DNA from 2 places in the Rhizobium sp. 10N414 genome. Region 2 is predicted to be linked to the other one. Evidence: riboswitches for the same ligand, from Rfam matches in the RefSeq annotation. Region 2 holds a riboswitch; the other holds the start of a gene.
What was found. A riboswitch is a leader RNA that binds a small molecule or an ion and turns the genes downstream of it on or off. The one in region 2 is predicted to bind thiamine pyrophosphate.
Positions count from the first base shown of each region.

Region 1: linked by a shared signal. The riboswitch ahead of thiM (hydroxyethylthiazole kinase) and the one ahead of thiC (phosphomethylpyrimidine synthase ThiC) in region 2 are both predicted to bind thiamine pyrophosphate.

Region 1 is NZ_JBFTIN010000027.1:75,141-83,072, forward strand. Features, by position in the region: gene AC1DE4_RS21940 (ABC transporter substrate-binding protein) at 110-1,420, shown strand; gene AC1DE4_RS21945 (carbohydrate ABC transporter permease) at 1,488-2,426, shown strand; gene AC1DE4_RS21950 (carbohydrate ABC transporter permease) at 2,419-3,267, shown strand; gene AC1DE4_RS21955 (3-oxoacyl-ACP reductase) at 3,280-4,044, opposite strand; gene thiD (bifunctional hydroxymethylpyrimidine kinase/phosphomethylpyrimidine kinase) at 4,041-4,862, opposite strand; gene thiE (thiamine phosphate synthase) at 4,859-5,494, opposite strand; gene thiM (hydroxyethylthiazole kinase) at 5,491-6,294, opposite strand; TPP riboswitch at 6,343-6,437, opposite strand; partial or broken gene AC1DE4_RS21975 (alpha/beta hydrolase) at 7,522-7,932, shown strand, end outside.
Region 2 is NZ_JBFTIN010000010.1:83,591-91,522, reverse strand. Features, by position in the region: gene AC1DE4_RS12100 (thiamine phosphate synthase) at 1-339, opposite strand, end outside; gene AC1DE4_RS12095 (thiazole synthase) at 336-1,109, opposite strand; gene thiS (sulfur carrier protein ThiS) at 1,112-1,309, opposite strand; gene thiO (glycine oxidase ThiO) at 1,309-2,280, opposite strand; gene thiC (phosphomethylpyrimidine synthase ThiC) at 2,282-4,108, opposite strand; TPP riboswitch at 4,202-4,313, opposite strand; gene AC1DE4_RS12075 (FadR/GntR family transcriptional regulator) at 4,361-5,131, opposite strand; gene AC1DE4_RS12070 (four-carbon acid sugar kinase family protein) at 5,150-6,211, opposite strand; gene AC1DE4_RS12065 (ABC transporter ATP-binding protein) at 6,208-7,200, opposite strand; gene AC1DE4_RS12060 (ABC transporter ATP-binding protein) at 7,200-7,932, opposite strand, start outside.

The DNA.
Region 1 (7,932 bases), on a different contig from region 2:
CCCGATTTCAACGAGGGGAGTTGACATTCGCCAAAACCTCCCGATGATTTAATCCGCATAAGGGAAAAATTGAAGAGGACGATTTTTGCCCTTGCTGGAGGAGAAAATCATGTTTGACCAAATGAAGGCGAAAGCCTTGCTTCGCAGCCGTTTCATCGCCCGCTCGGCGGCCACGGGACTGGCGCTCCTGATTGCTGCGGGAAGTGCCGCGGCAGACACCACCGTCAAGTGGCTGCACCTTGAGCTCGATCCGAACTATGTCGCGATCTGGCGCAAGATTGCAGACAAATACCAGGCCGAACATCCCGGCGTGAAAATCGAAATGCAGTTCCTGGAAAACGAGGCTTTCAAGGCCAAGCTTCCGACCCTCTTGCAGTCGAGCGATGCGCCGGATTTCTTCTACAGCTGGGGCGGCGGCGTGCTGAAGCAGCAGCTGGCGACCGGGACGCTCATGGACCTGACGTCGGCGATGAACGCAAAGGATGGCGCCTGGGTGAAGAGCTACAACCCGGCCGCGATCAAGGGCCTGTCCTACGACGGCAAGATCGGCGCCGTGCCTTTCAAGATGGGCACCGTCTCGTTCTTCTACAACAAGGCGCTTTTCGCCAAGGCCGGTGTCGATGCCGCCAGCATCAAGTCCTGGGATGACTATCTCAATGCCGTGAAGAAGATCAAGGATGCCGGCATCGTCCCGATTGCGGGCGGCGGTGGCGAGAAATGGCCTCTCCATTTCTACTGGAGCTATCTGGTGATGCGCAACGGTGGCCAGAAGGTCTTCGACGCGGCAAAGACCGGTGAAGGGGAAGGTTTCAACGATCCGGCAATCATCAAGGCCGGAGAGCAGCTTGCCGAGCTCGGCAAACTGGAGCCGTTCCAGCCGGGCTATCTCGGCGCCACCTGGCCGCAGACGCTCGGCGTCTTCGGCGATGGCAAGGCAGCAATGATCCTGGCGTTTGAAAACACCGCCGCCAACCAGCGCACGAACGCCGGTGATGGCAAGGGGCTCGATCCGGACAATATCGGCCGCTTTGCGTTTCCGGCCGTGACGGGCGGCGCAGGCGCGGTCACCGACACGCTTGGTGGATTGAACGGTTGGGCCGTGACGAAGAAGGCGCCGCCTGAAACGCTCGACTTCCTCGCCTATCTGACGAACGCCGAAAACGAGCGCGAGATGGCCAAGGCCGGCATGCTCATCCCGGTCGCCGTCGGTGCCGAGGATGGTGTGACCAATCCGCTGTTGCATCAGTCCGCCGAACAGTTGGCGCACTCGACCTGGCATCAGAACTTCTTCGATCAGGATCTCGGCCCGTCGGTCGGCCGTGTCGTCAACGATGTCTCCGTTGCCATAGTCTCCGGGCAGATGAGCCCTGCCGATGGAGCACAGCAGATCCAGGAAGCCTTCGAGCAGGATCAGCTCTGATCAAGACTGTCGCGGCGCGGAGAAGCATCCGCGCCGCCCTCAATCTGAATGAGGAGGATCGGCTTTAATGACCACCATCAGCGCGACGAGCGTCATCCGTCCGCGCCCGACTTTAAGATCGTCGGCGCGCAGCAAGGATCCCAGCCTGGCGCGGCGCCTGCCTGTCCTGCTTCTGTTTCTGCCGCCAGCACTGCTGCTGTTCACGATCTTCGTCATCCTGCCGATGGGCGAGGCGGCCTGGTACAGTCTCTACAAGTGGGATGGCTACGGTCTGCCGACACAGTTTGTCGGCATGCGGAATTTCGAGGTCCTGTTCAAGAACAGCGCCTTCATAACAGCATTGAAAAACAATGCCCTGATCATCGTTGTTTCCATTCTGGTTCAGATTCCGCTCGCGATCTGGCTGGCGATGATGCTGGCGCACCGGATCGCCGGTGTGGTCCTCTTCCGCTTGATCTTCTTTCTGCCCTATGTCCTCGCCGAGGTGGCGGCAGGCCTCATCTGGCGCTTCGTCTATGACGGTGACTATGGCTTGTTTGCCTCGGCTGCCCACCTCATTGGCGTCGAGACGCCCTATGTTCTGGCGGACAAGGACCTGGCAATCTATGCGGTGCTGGCTGTCGTCGTCTGGAAGTATTTCGGCTTCCACATGATGCTGTTCATCGCCGGGCTGCAGTCGCTCGACAAGAGCGTGCTGGAGGCTGCCGAAATCGATGGCGCGAGCGGCTGGCAGCGGTTCCGCTACATCACGCTGCCGCTTCTTGGTTCGACGGTCCGCCTGTCCATCTTCTTTGCCGTCGTCGGCTCGCTGCAGCTCTTCGATCTCATCATGCCGCTGACCGGTGGCGGGCCGTTCAATGCGACGCAGACCATGGTCACCTTCCTGTTCAATTTCGGCGTCACGCGCATGCAGGTCGGCCTCGGCAGCGCCGTCGGCGTCGTCCTTTTCGTCATCTGTGTGACGCTGGCCTTCGGCTACAAACGGATATTCATGCGCAATGACTGACATGGCCTCATCTGCCCGGACCGCGACCGGCACGAAGATCTATCTCTATGTTTCGCTGACGCTCATCGCGGCGATCGTGCTGGTTCCCCTGATGACGACGGCACTTGGCGGCTTCAAGGACCTCGGCGACCTCAGAACGAACCCCTTCGGGCTACCTGCCGCATGGCATCCGGAGAACTATACCGACATTCTCTTCGGAGACCGCTACTGGCGACAGATGATGAATTCGCTGATCATCGCCACCTTGACTGTCTGCCTGACGGTTTCGGTTTCCGCCATGGCTGCCTTCACCTTCGCGCATGTAAAGTTCTTCGGTGCCGGCTTCCTGCTCAACTACTTCCTGATCGGCCTGATGTTTCCGGCCGCGACCGCCATCCTTCCCTTGTTCATCCGGATCCGGGACCTGGGCCTGTTGAATTCCTACTGGGGTGTTGTCCTGCCGCAGGTCGCCTTTGGCCTCGGCATGAGCATTCTCTTGTTCAGGAATTATTTTCGCAACCTCCCGGAAGAATTGTTCCAGGCTGCCATCGTCGACGGCTGCGGCTACATCCGGTTTTTCTGGCACATCTCGCTGCCGCTCTCGCGGCCGATCATTGCAACGGTCAGCATCATCTCCTTTGTCGGCAGCTGGAACAGCTACATCCTGCCGCTGATCATGCTGAATTCGGAGACGATGTATCCCTGGCCGCTCGGCATCATGGTTTATCGCGGCGAGTTCGGCACTGCCTGGCAGCTGGTGCTCGCTTTCATCACGCTGACAATCATGCCAACGATCATCGTCTTCTTCCTGGCGCAGAAGCACATCATCGCCGGCTTGACCGCGGGTGCGGTCAAGTCCTGAGGTGGCTTTGCCTCAGCCGAAGACGAGTCCGCCGTCGACGATGAGGTTCTGCCCGGTAACGGCGCGTGCCCAGGGGCTTGCGAAAAACAGGACCGCGTCGGCCATTTCCTCTGGCGTCGTCACTTGCCGGAGGGGCGTGCTTGCCGCAATCAGATCGAAGACCGCATCCGGTGTGGCGCTGCTCGCTTCAGTGGCGCGCAGCAAGCCGCCCGAGACCATGTTGACGGTAATGCCTGATGGGCCCAGCTCTGCGGCCGCCGTGCGGGTCAAGGACAGAAGCGCACCCTTGGCAGCCGTGTAGTCATGGTAGGGCACCACCGGGTTCTGGAAGAGATTGGTGCCGATCGTGATGATCCGCCCAAAACCGGCAGTGGCCATGTCCGGGCGGGCGGCCTGGATCAGGTTCAGCGCCCCCTTCACGGCCGTATCGAGCTGTGATGTCATTTCACCCCAGGTCAATTGGTCGAGCTTCGATCGGGCGTCTCCGTTGAAGCTGAAGTCGGTCAGGGCATTGTGCACGACTGTCGTCGGCGCACCGAGTGTATCCTTGACCTCGGCCACCATGCGCTTGACGGCCTCGCTGTCGCGGACATCCGCCTGGAAGGCTCGGGCACGATCACCCAACGACGCGGCAAGCGCCTCGGCCTCGATGCGGCTGTTGCGGTAGTTGATTGCGACCTTCGCGCCTTGGCGGGCAAAGGCAGCAGCGATGGCGGCGCCCAGGCCACGCCCGGCCCCGGTGATGATGACGGTCTGTTCGCTGATCGCCAAACTCATCTCGAATGTCCTTCTTTCAACTTCCAAAGCTCATGAAAATGCTGAACCGGCCCGTGCCCGGAACCGACAGAAAGCGTATCCGCCTGCGCGACGGCATGGGCGAGGTAGCTTTTCGCATCCGCCACTGCCTCGGGCAGCGTCGCCCCCTTCGCGAGCTCGGCGGCAAGCGCGCTCGATAGCGTGCAGCCGGTGCCATGCGTGTTCGAAGTCGGTACCCGGAGCGCCTCGAACCAGCTCACCCCCGTGGCTGTCGCCAGGACATCAGGGCTCTCCTGGCTTGGCAGATGACCGCCCTTGACCAGCACCGCCTCCGGGCCAAGAGCACGCAGGCTTTGCGCCTGCTCAGCCATGTCCGCGCGGGTATCGGCCGTCGGTCCATGCAGGAGTGCTGCCGCTTCCGGAAGATTGGGAGTAAGCAGCGTCGCAAGCGGCAGCAGCCGCCGGGTGAGGACGTCGACCGCAGACCGATCGAGGAGGCTAGCCCCGCCCTTGGCGACCATGACAGGATCAAGAACGACCGGAATGCCCTTGTGGGGTTCGATCGCATCGGCGACAGCGTTGGCGATTTCGGCATTGGCAATCATGCCGATCTTGATTGCATCAACACGGACATCGGCAAACACTGCCTTGATCTGGTCGGCGACGAAGGCAGCCGGAACCAGATGGACCCCGCAAACGCCCTGTGTGTTTTGCGCCGTCAGCGCGGTCAGCACCGCCATGCCGTAGACACCGCGGGCAGAGAAGGCCTTCAGGTCCGCCTGGATTCCGGCGCCGCCAGAAGGATCGGATCCGGCAATGGAGAGAACGTTTCGGATCATCGGTGAACCTTTCTGATGTTTTCCGCGATCTCGCGAGCCGCCGCCTCAGGGTCACGCGTGCCGCATATCGCAGAGACGACGGCAAGACCGTCAGCCCCAGCAGCAAAGACATCCCCGACATGAGCCGCCTTCAGCCCGCCGATTGCGACTGCGGGAACGGGGCAGACGCGCACGAGGCGAGCAAGGCCAGCGAAACCGGTCGGCTCCTTGTGATCCGCCTTCGTTGATGTCGCAAAGACCGGGCCGATACCCGCGTAGTCGACGATTGCCGCATCGACCCCCGCGGCCAGCGCCTCGGTCTCAACGGAGAGGCCAAGGATCATATCGTCTCCAATCCGCGCGCGGGCAGTTGGCGCATCCATGTCCTCTTGCCCGATGTGCAGACCGTCAGCACCAATTGCGACGGCAGCCTCCACGTCATCGTTGACGATGAGCAAGGCACCGGTGCCAGACAAAGCCACCTTGAGCGCCCGACCTGTTTCGATCATCAGGGCTGTATCGGCTTGCTTGTCGCGCAGCTGGACAACCGTCGCTCCGCCAGCAACAGCCGCCCGCGCGGTCTCCACCATGCCGAAGCCGGCACAAAGACCGGGATCGAGGACAAGATAAAGGGAAAGGTCGATGGTCCTCATGCGGAACGCACCCTCGCATGGCGATCGAGGAGCGGGGCGTCAAGCGCTGCAAGCGCATCGAGAAACGCCGGAGAAAACGAACCCGGGCCTTCTGCCCTGCTGGCTGCCATCTCGCCGGCAACAGCAAAGGTCGTAAGCGCTGCAACCGTTGCCTCGAACGGTGCGGCAGGGCGGATCGCCGTGAATGCTCCGACGAGGCAGGTCAGTGCGCAACCGAGCGCGGTCACCTTAGGCATCAAGGCCGACCCGCCTTCAATCCAGGCAGCTCGTTCACCGTCGGTGACGAAATCGACGACGCCGGTTACCGCGACCGTTGCACCGTGTGTCCTGGCAAGCAGCCGGGCGGATTCCTCGGCCTGTTCGACCCCGTCACGACTGTCCACCCCCTGGCCCCGGCTTTCGCCACCGGCAAGGGCGATGATCTCGGAGGCGTTGCCGCGAATGACCGTCGGACCGAGCTCCAGCAGCCGATCAACGGCTGCCCGGCGGAAGCCGGTGGCATAATGGGCGACCGGATCGAGGACCCATGGCTTGCCGGACTGGCTGGCGGCGAGGGCTGCCGCCTCCATGCCGCGCAACCAGGATGGCGACAGTGTGCCGATGTTGATTGTCAGTGCGCCTGCGATCGCCGCAAACTCGCCAGCCTCTTCTTCCGCATGCACCATGGCGGGAGACGCGCCGGCGGCCAGAAGCACATTGGCTGCGATGTTCATGGCAACGAAGTTGGTGATGCAGTGCACGAGCGGCGGTTGCGCGCGCAACTCGCTCAGCAGTATTCCCGGTAAGGTCTGATCTTGCATGGTGCGCCTTTCGATGGGGAGAAAGGCGCGGGGACTGACGCAGGAGGCGAAACGTCCCGAGCGACTCCCTCCGCCGGCATTATCCGGTTCAGGTTCAAAGGGTACTTCTCAGCCCATCTTCGAGGGCGCCCCTGTCTCTCATTGCCTTCTTCTCGCAGAGAAGAACGCGCCTGTCATCCAAAAAATGGATATATCGCCAGGTGAACCCGGCGATGCCGGGAAACGCCCTGGAGGAGGCGCGCGGCGTCGACCTCGACGTCATCGGGCTCCGGCTCCGGCACGGAAATGAGATCCGATCGATACGCCGGGCCATTGGATCCGCTCCCAGCTGCTGGTCATGCGAACTCCCGTGCGCAGGTCCAGGGTCGCGCCTGTGACAAGCTGGACAGATCATATGCCGGGGCCTAGTGTTCTGAAATGTTGGGATGTCGTCTTCTTCTCTTCGCTTTGGTCTTGCTGTTCGGATGGACAGCAGGCGCGCAGCAGATGCCCTGTCCCTTTGAATATCCAGACACGCCGGTCAACCGGTCTCGCGGGGTTGTCGGCTGCTCCCTGCAGTGCGATCAGAAGCTCACTTGTCCAGGCCAGCAGGCGATCGAGCCACAAAAGCTCCCTTCGGCGCAGGCTCCCGGCAATGCGGTCAATTCGAGTGGAACTTGTCCAGATGGGAAAAACTGGGATTCGAGAAGGAAAACTTGCGTCGCGTGCGCCGCGGGGGCGTCGTGGGATGCCAAGCGCTCGACCTGTTCCTGTGGGGCCGGCCGGTTCGTTGACCCGAAGACAAAGCGCTGCGTCAGTTGTCCCGAAAACTGGGGTTGGGAAAAAGGGAGGTGCCTGTGCACTCGCAGCTTGAAATCCACGTTGGCGGGAAAGTCCTGCTCGCCCAAGCAGCCGGTCTGCAGGACCGACAGCGTTTGGGATGCCGGAAACAAGCATTGTGTGGCAGTGAAGCTGCGGAAGCCGAAGGCGTAGTTCGAGATGGATAGACGGCTCCAGACCCCGAATTGAGCTTGTCGTAGATCGTTCGTCCTGCCCTAGGGCATGGGCGCGAATTGCACGTAACATCCGCGTCGTTTCTGTGAGAGTACGTCACCAAGGCCCGGCCACCGTAAGGTGCTTGCGTTTCAATGAGGGAACCGGAACGTGATTGCTGCCCGTACTGTTCGGACACTTGCACCTTTGCTCGTCGCGGCAGTTCTTGCCAGCTGCGGTCATCCAAGCGGCGTCATGGCCCCTGTTGCGCTATCAGCGGCAACGCAGAATACCTCAAAGGTCAGCATGCTGGTCGCAACCACGCGCGAACCTTCCGGCGACCCGGCGACACTCTTCACCGGCGAACGCAGCCCGAAGCCCTACCTGACGGCGGTTGACGTCTCCATTCCGGCGAAACGGGCCACAGGCACAGTCCAATGGCCGAAACATCTGCCGCCCAATCCCGCGACCGATTTTGCGGTGACCAGCGTCAAGGAGATCGACACCGTTCCAGAGGGGCGCGCCTGGTTCCACCAGAACATCCAAGGCGGGCATGCGCTGGTCTTTATCCACGGCTTCAACAACAAGTATGAGGATTCCGTCTTCCGTCTGGCCCAGATCGTCCACGATTCAGGGATGCAGGCGACCCCTATCCTGTTCACTTGG
Region 2 (7,932 bases):
CTTTGCCGCCAGCGCCGTCTCAAGTTCCGCATCGTCGTGGGTGGACAGCCCGAGCTTCAGGCCGGCGGCACGAATGGCGCCGAGATCGGCCGCTTCCAGATCTTCCTGACCGAGGTGGACGAAATCACATCCTTCTTCGATGGCAAGCTGCCAGTAGTCGTTGACGATGAGCTGACAGCCATGCTTAGCGCAAATTGCTTTCGCGGTTCGGATTTCGGTGTGCAGCTCGGCCGTCTCTTTATCCTTGATCCTGAGCTGCACGAGCTTGACGCCGAGCGGCACCAGCCGTGCGATCCATTCGGTGCTATCGACGATGAGATAGAAGGGATCGAGCTTCATGCAAATACGGCCTTTCCGATGATGGGTGTCGAGGGAACCGCGACATCACGCGGTTCGAGCATGCCCGCACCGAAAGCCTCGCGGCCGGACTCTATCGCCCTGGCAAACGCGCCCGCCATGGCCACGGGGTCGCCGGCGCCGGCAACAGCGGTGTTCAGGAGGACGGCATCGAAGCCGAGCTCCATGACGGTCGCCGCATGTGATGGCCGCCCGATCCCGGCATCGATAATGAGCGGAATGTCTGGGAAATGTGCGCGCATCGAACGCAACGCCGAGAGGTTGAGCGGTCCCGCGGCACTCCCGATCGGGGCGCACCATGGCATCAATACCCGGCAACCCGCTTCCTGCAGCTTCTCGGCCACCACGAGGTCGTCGGTCGTGTAGGGAAAGACCTCAAAGCCGTCGGCGGAAAGAATGCGGGCGGCTTCCACCAAGCCGAAAACATCAGGCTGAAGCGTATCGTGATTGCCGATCACCTCCAGCTTGATCCAATTGGTGCCGAAAAGCTCGCGCGCCATCTTGGCTGTCAGCACGGCCTCGGAGACGCCATGGCAGCCAGCCGTGTTCGGCAGAACCCGAACGCCGAGTGCCCGTATCATCTCGAAGAAGGCACCGCCGCTCCGTCCGCCGGCGGTCTCGCGGCGGAGCGAGACGGTGACGATCTCGGTTCCCGATCGCTTGACGGCCGCCGCGAGGATCGCGGGTGAAGGATACCGTGCGGTGCCGAGAAGCAGGCGGGAGGAGACTACGGTGTCGTAGAGCGTCAGCATGGTCAGCCTCCCTGCATCGGCGACAGGATTTCGATCCGGTCGTTGTCGTTGAGCGCGTGGTCGGCGCGGTCCTCACGGTGGACGATTTCGCCGTTGACGGCGGTCGCCAGCCAGTCGCCTTCGTATTCCATCAGCGTCAGCAGTTCGGACAAGGTTGGCGCAGCGAGGTCGTGATGCTCGCCGTTGACGATCAGTTTCATCAGCAATTTCCTCCTGGTTCGGTTCTGGAGAAGACAAGGTCCACAGCTTCCTGCGCCATGGTAGGCGCCAGCAGGAAGCCGTGGCGATAGAGGCCGTTGAGCACGACCGCCTCGGCCTCGCGGGTTACGCGTGGAAAATTGTCGGCGAATGCCGGCCGGATGCCCGCGCCGGTTTCGATAACGGTAGCGTCCGCAAAGGCGGGATGCACAGCGTAGGCGGCGTTCAGCAGTTCCATCATCGAACGCGCCGAGATGGGACCGGCGAACTCGGTCTCGATCATGGTGGCACCCACCATGAACAGGCCATTTCCACGCGGAACGATATAAACGGGGAAGCGCGGATGCAGCAGGCGAACGGGTCTGGCGAGGCAGACCTCGGGCGTGTGTAGATAGAGCATTTCGCCGCGCACGCCGCGAAGCCCGCTCGTTTGCCCGATGCGTGCTGCGCCCGTGCAATCGACGATGTCGTCGTAGCCGGTGGTCTCGGCCACTTGGCCGATGAATGCTACGCCCCGGGCGGCGAGCTTTTCTCGCAGCAGACCCAGCACTCGTCTCGGATCGAGATGTCCTTCCAGCGGGAAGAACAGGGCCCGCCTGAAGCGGCCTGCGAGAGCCGGCTCCAATGGGCCGATCTGCTCCTCGCCCAGCCATTCATGGCCGCTGGTGCGGCTGGCAAAGCGATCGAGTTCACCCTGGTCGCGCGCGGGGGCAACGACCAGCGTGCCGTTTCGGTGTACCTCGCCGGGCAGCATCATGTCCCACCGATCGATGGCACCGCGGCCACGCAGCAAGACGGCTTCGTCCGCGCCTTCACGCTCACACCACGGTGCCAGCATGCCGCCCGCGAGCCATGAGGCTGCCTGGCCGAAATCTGGATTCGGATCCATAACGGTGACGTCAGCACTGCGAAGAGTGAGTTCGTGCGCGACCGTGAGGCCGGCAACGCCGGCCCCTTTGACGAGGACATGCATCTCAGTCACGCGACTCTTGGATGATATCGATCGGCATATAGAGATCGCCACCCTCGCGGTATTTCGCCGCCATGGCGTCGAGCCCTTCTTTCTGCGCTTCAGCGCGGATGTCGTGCGAAATCCGCATCGAGCAGAACTTCGGGCCACACATGGAGCAGAAGTGCGCCACCTTGTGCGCTTCCTTCGGCAGCGTCTCGTCGTGGAAGCTGCGGGCCGTCTCCGGATCGAGCGACAGGTTGAATTGATCCTCCCATCGGAATTCGAAGCGGGCGCGCGACAGCGCATCATCGCGAGATTGAGCTGCCGGGTGACCCTTGGCGAGATCGGCAGCGTGGGCGGCGATCTTGTAGGTGATGACGCCGGTCTTCACGTCGTTGCGGTCGGGGAGACCCAGATGCTCCTTCGGGGTGACGTAGCAAAGCATCGCCGTACCGAACCAGCCAATCATCGCAGCACCGATGCCCGAAGTGATGTGGTCATAGCCCGGGGCGATATCTGTCGTCAGTGGTCCCAGCGTGTAGAAAGGCGCCTCGCCGCAGACGGCGAGCTGCTTGTCCATGTTTTCCTTGATCTTGTGCATCGGGACATGGCCTGGGCCCTCGATCATGACTTGGCAGTCCTTGGCCCAGGCGATCTTCGTCAGTTCGCCGAGGGTCTCCAGCTCGGCGAATTGTGCGGCGTCGTTGGCGTCGGCAATCGAACCCGGACGCAGGCCGTCGCCGAGCGAGAAGGAGACGTCATAGGCGCGGCAGATGTCGCAGATCTCCTCGAAATGCTCGTAAAGGAAGCTTTCGCGATGGTGATGAAGACACCACTTGGCCATGATAGAGCCGCCGCGTGAAACGATGCCGGTGACGCGGTTGACCGTAAGTGGGATGTAGTGAAGCCGCACGCCGGCATGGATCGTGAAATAGTCGACGCCCTGCTCCGCCTGCTCGATGAGTGTATCGCGATAGACCTCCCAGGTCAGGTTCTCGGCGATACCCTCGACCTTCTCCAGCGCCTGATAGAGCGGCACGGTGCCGATCGGCAGCGGCGAGTTGCGGATGATCCATTCGCGGATGTTGTGGATGTTGCGGCCGGTGGAGAGATCCATCACGGTGTCGGCGCCCCAGCGCGCGGCCCAGACCATTTTCTCGACCTCTTCGGCCATCGAGGAGGTGACGGCGGAGTTGCCGATATTGGCGTTGATCTTCACCAGGAAGTTCCGGCCGATGATCATCGGCTCGGCTTCCGGGTGGTTGATGTTGGCGGGGATGATGGCGCGGCCGGCGGCGACTTCCTGTCGGACGAATTCCGGGGTGACGTGATCGGGAATATGGGCGCCGAAGCTCTCACCGTCGCGCACAATTGCCTCGGCCTTAGCCTTGCGGCCGAGATTTTCGCGGATGGCGATGAACTCCATCTCGGGCGTGATGATACCGGCGCGCGCATAGGCGAGCTGGGTCACGGCCTTGCCGTCCCTGGCGCGGAGCGGTTGGCGCTTGGCGGGAAATTCCGGCGTCAGCCGCTCGCCGCTGGCAAAGCCGTTATCCTCGGGGCGCATCTGGCGACCCCGATAGGCTTCGACGTCGCCGCGCGCGAGTACCCAGCTGCGGCGCAGTTCCGGAAGCCCCTGCTCGATGCTGATGTCAGCGCCTTCGACCGTATAGATGCCGGAGGAATCATAGACCGTGACCGGTGGCTCGCCCGATGTCGGGTGGACGCTGATTTCGCGCATCGGCACGCGGACATCGGGGTGAATGTCCCCAGGGATGTAGATTTTCCGAGAGGCCGGTAGGGGCCCTGTTGTGACGGTCGGGGTGATGGTCTTTGCGGCAATATTCATGGTTTGAGGCTCCAAGTTTCAAGTTTGGAGACCCAGTCCTCAGCCGGAATGATGAAAAGACGCCGGCACGGATTCCGCGCGTGAATCCAATGCCTTCGAGCGCTTGCACCGTCCCTACGCCAGTATGAACTGGATCAGGTTCAACGGGTCACTGCGCACGATAGCAGTATCTCAGCCCCTTGCCGGGACCCCCCTGGTGAATGCGAAAAGGTTAGAGCCAGAGCAGCAAAGCTGTCAAGCCGACTGCCGTAACTACATGGAAAGGTCCAGAACGCGGCCCTCGAAGAGGCGGCTCTGCGAACCCTCAAGATGCGCCTTCATCAAAGCCCGCGCGTCTTCCGCACGTCCTTCGACGATGGCGAGGTAGATCTTGTTGTGCTCCTCGTAGACCTGCTCGAGGCCCTGACGCGGACCAAGGAGCGATAGGCCGTGAAGGTGCATGCCGACAGCGATGTGAGCCTTCAGGGCGTCGATCGAGGCCGTGTAGTAGTGGTTGTTGGCGGCTTCGGTGACGGCCCGATGGAAGGTGAAGTCGGCGTCGGTGCGATGAAGCTGGTGACTGGTCGCCTCGCGCAGATCGGCGAGTGCTGCCGCGATCTTCTGGATCGCCGCCTCGTCACGGCGCTTGGCAGCAAAGTAGGCGGCGGCAGGCTCGATCGTCAGGCGAAACTCGTAGCAGCGCTGGATGTCGGCGATCGTCTTCACCGGAGAATAGGAGAGCTGCGTCGTCGGCGAACCGTGGGCGCTGACGAAGGTGCCGGCTCCCTGACGGGCATAGACGATACCTTGATCGCGCAACCGCGCCAAGGCGTCGCGCACGATCGGACGCGAGACGCCGAGCATCGATGCAAGCTCATGCTCACCGGGAAGCCGCGAATCCGGCGGATAGTTTCCCGAGCGGATACGCTCCTGCAATTGGTCGAAGACGCGATCGACCAGCTTGACAGCCTTGCCGCGCTCCGGCTTGGCCGCCGAGGCCGTCTGGGCTTTCGCCGATACACCGCTACCTTCGTCCACCTTCACTCTCCCCGTCGGCATGTCCTATGCCGCCTGATTCTGTGCAATCAGTCTTACCAAACTATCAGAATTACCGAAGCCCCCGGACTTCACCGCGCAACGGAAAAGCAGGCCGTCTGCCGTTACGACGTCGAACCACGGAATACCCGCCTCGATTTCGCCCTGCGGCCTCAGGACCCGAATGCCGAGCGCGCGGAAAACCGCGAGCGCCGTATCGCCCCCGCCGACCATCAGCATGTCCGGGCGCGTCATCTCTATGGCCGATTTTACGCCTTTCGCGAAGCGGTCGGCAACTGTCGCAGCCTCGCTGGTGATTTCGCCGGTGCAGCGAAGGAGAATCGGCAAGCCAAATCGCGCTTCGGGAGGCACTGCTCCCATGGGGGCATCAATGGTTGCGGCGAGGCATTCGGTGCCTTCCAGCCTGGCCATTTGTGCTGTTGTGATCGGGTCGCGGGAGCCGAAGGCGAAGACGGTCCGGCTCGATGCGGCAAACGCTTTGCTTGTCCTGTTCGGCTGCCCGATCTTGCGGGCAAGTGCGGCTCCGATACCGCGGGCGCCGACGGCAAGGGCGTTCGTCCAGTCGTGTGCCTCAACCACTTGGTCGAGATCGCCGTCCGTTTCGGCATCGCGGACCAGCACCTCGGTGTCACTTGCGTCAAAAAGCTCGGCAATCGGCAGCGGCCGATCGACACCACGACCGACGACGTGACCGTTGCGGGTCAAACGCTCTTGATCGGGAATGGCTGGTGCCACCACGATTGCCTCGTGACCGAAGGAGGCAGCCAAAGCTGCGCTTTCCGCTGCAACGTTCCCCTTAAGCCGGGAGTCGATCTTTTTCAGAACGATTTGAGGCGAGGCGGCAAGAAGGGCCTTCGCCGCAGCGCTGACCCTTCCTGCCGCTTCCTCCTCCGGGAGAGCTCTCGAAGCCGTGTTGACCACCACGACCTCGCTACCGGTCGCAAGCGTTTCCGATATGGCCCCGACGTCGATCGCGACAGCGACGGAAAGTCCGGCGTCGACAAAGGGGGTTCCCGTGTCGAGCGCGCCGGTCAAATCGTCAGCGATGATCGCGACCTTCAGCGTCATTCAGTCTGTCCTGAGTTGACAGCGTGGCAGGCGACGAGATGGCCAGGCTTGGCTTCTTTCCATTCCGGCACGACCTTGCTGCACACGTCCATGGCGATCGGGCAGCGCGAGTGGAAGCGGCAGCCGCTCGGTGGGTTGAGCGGGCTCGGCACGTCGCCCTGCAGGATCTGGCGCTTGCGCGTGCGCTCCAGCTCCGGATCGGTTTCCGGAACGGCTGACAGCAGTGCCTTGGTGTAAGGGTGCAGCGGGTTCTCGAACAGCTCCTCGCGCGTCGCAAGTTCCGCCAGGCGGCCGAGATACATGACGCCGACGCGGGTACTGATATGTCGGACAACAGCCAGGTCGTGGGCGATGAAGAGGTAAGTCAGGCCATACTTCTCCTGCAGATCGAGCAGGAGATTAATAATCTGCGCCTGTATCGAGACGTCGAGCGCCGAGATCGCTTCGTCGCAGACGATGAATTTAGGCTGGCAGGCAAGTGCGCGAGCGATGACGACGCGCTGTCGCTGGCCGCCGGACAGCTCATGCGGATAGCGCTGCGCAAAGCGCGTCGGCAGGCCGACGTCGGTCAGCAGGGTGGCGATCTTGTCCTTGAGCTCCGCTTTGGTGCAGAGCTTGTGGAAGAGGATCGGTTCGCCGACTGCCTCACCGATCGTCATGCGCGGGTTGAGCGTCGAATAAGGATCCTGAAAGACGATCTGCAGGTCGCGGCGGAAGGGCCGCATCTGTTTTTCATCAAGGGTCGCGAGATCCTGGCCCTTGTAGACGACCTTGCCTGATGTCGCCTTGTAGAGGTTGAGGATAGTGAAGCCGGTCGTCGACTTGCCGCAGCCGGATTCGCCGACAAGCGAGAGGGTTTCGCCTTCCATGATGTCGAGGTTGACGTTGTCGAGCGCATAGACGGTCGCCGAGCGCTCGCCGAAGGCGCCGAGCTTGACGTGGAAATGCTTGACGAGGTTTTCGACCTTGAGCAGCGGCTGTGCACCCATCACGCAGCCTCCTGCATTTTCTGGACGACGAAGCAGGCTGTGCGGTGGTTTCCGGCGCCTGATAGCGGTTCGAGTTTCGGCACGCGCTCGTGGCAGACGGCTTCCGCCAGCGGACAGCGTGGGGCAAAGGGGCAGCCCTTGGGGCGGCGGCCCGGCTCCGGTGGCGTCCCGCCGATGGACGAAAGCCGGCTTGCCGGCGCATCCGAGAGCTTCGGGATCGAGGCGAGCAGACCGCGCGTATAGGGGTGGCTGGGGCGGGCATAAAGCTCGTCAACCGGTGCATCCTCGACGACGGTTCCGGCATAAAGCACGGCGACACGATCGACGAGACCGGCAATCAGCGCCAGGTCGTGGGTAATCCAGACAACCGACATGCCGAGCTTGGCGCGCAGATCCTTCACCAGATCGACGATCTGAGCCTGAATGGTGACGTCGAGTGCCGTCGTCGGCTCGTCGGCGATCAGCAGTTTCGGATTGCAGGCAAGGCCGATCGCGATCATCACACGTTGGCGCATGCCGCCGGAGAGTTCATGCGGATAAGCCTGCAGGCGCTCTTCCGGCCCGGGAATGCCGACGAGGCGTAGCAGTTCGACAGCACGTACGCGCGCATCGGCCTTCCTCATCCCGCGATGATAGATCAAGGGCTCGCAGATCTGGTCGCCGATGCGCATCACCGGGTTAAGCGAGGTCATCGGATCTTGGAAGACGAAGCCGATATCGCCGCCGCGCACC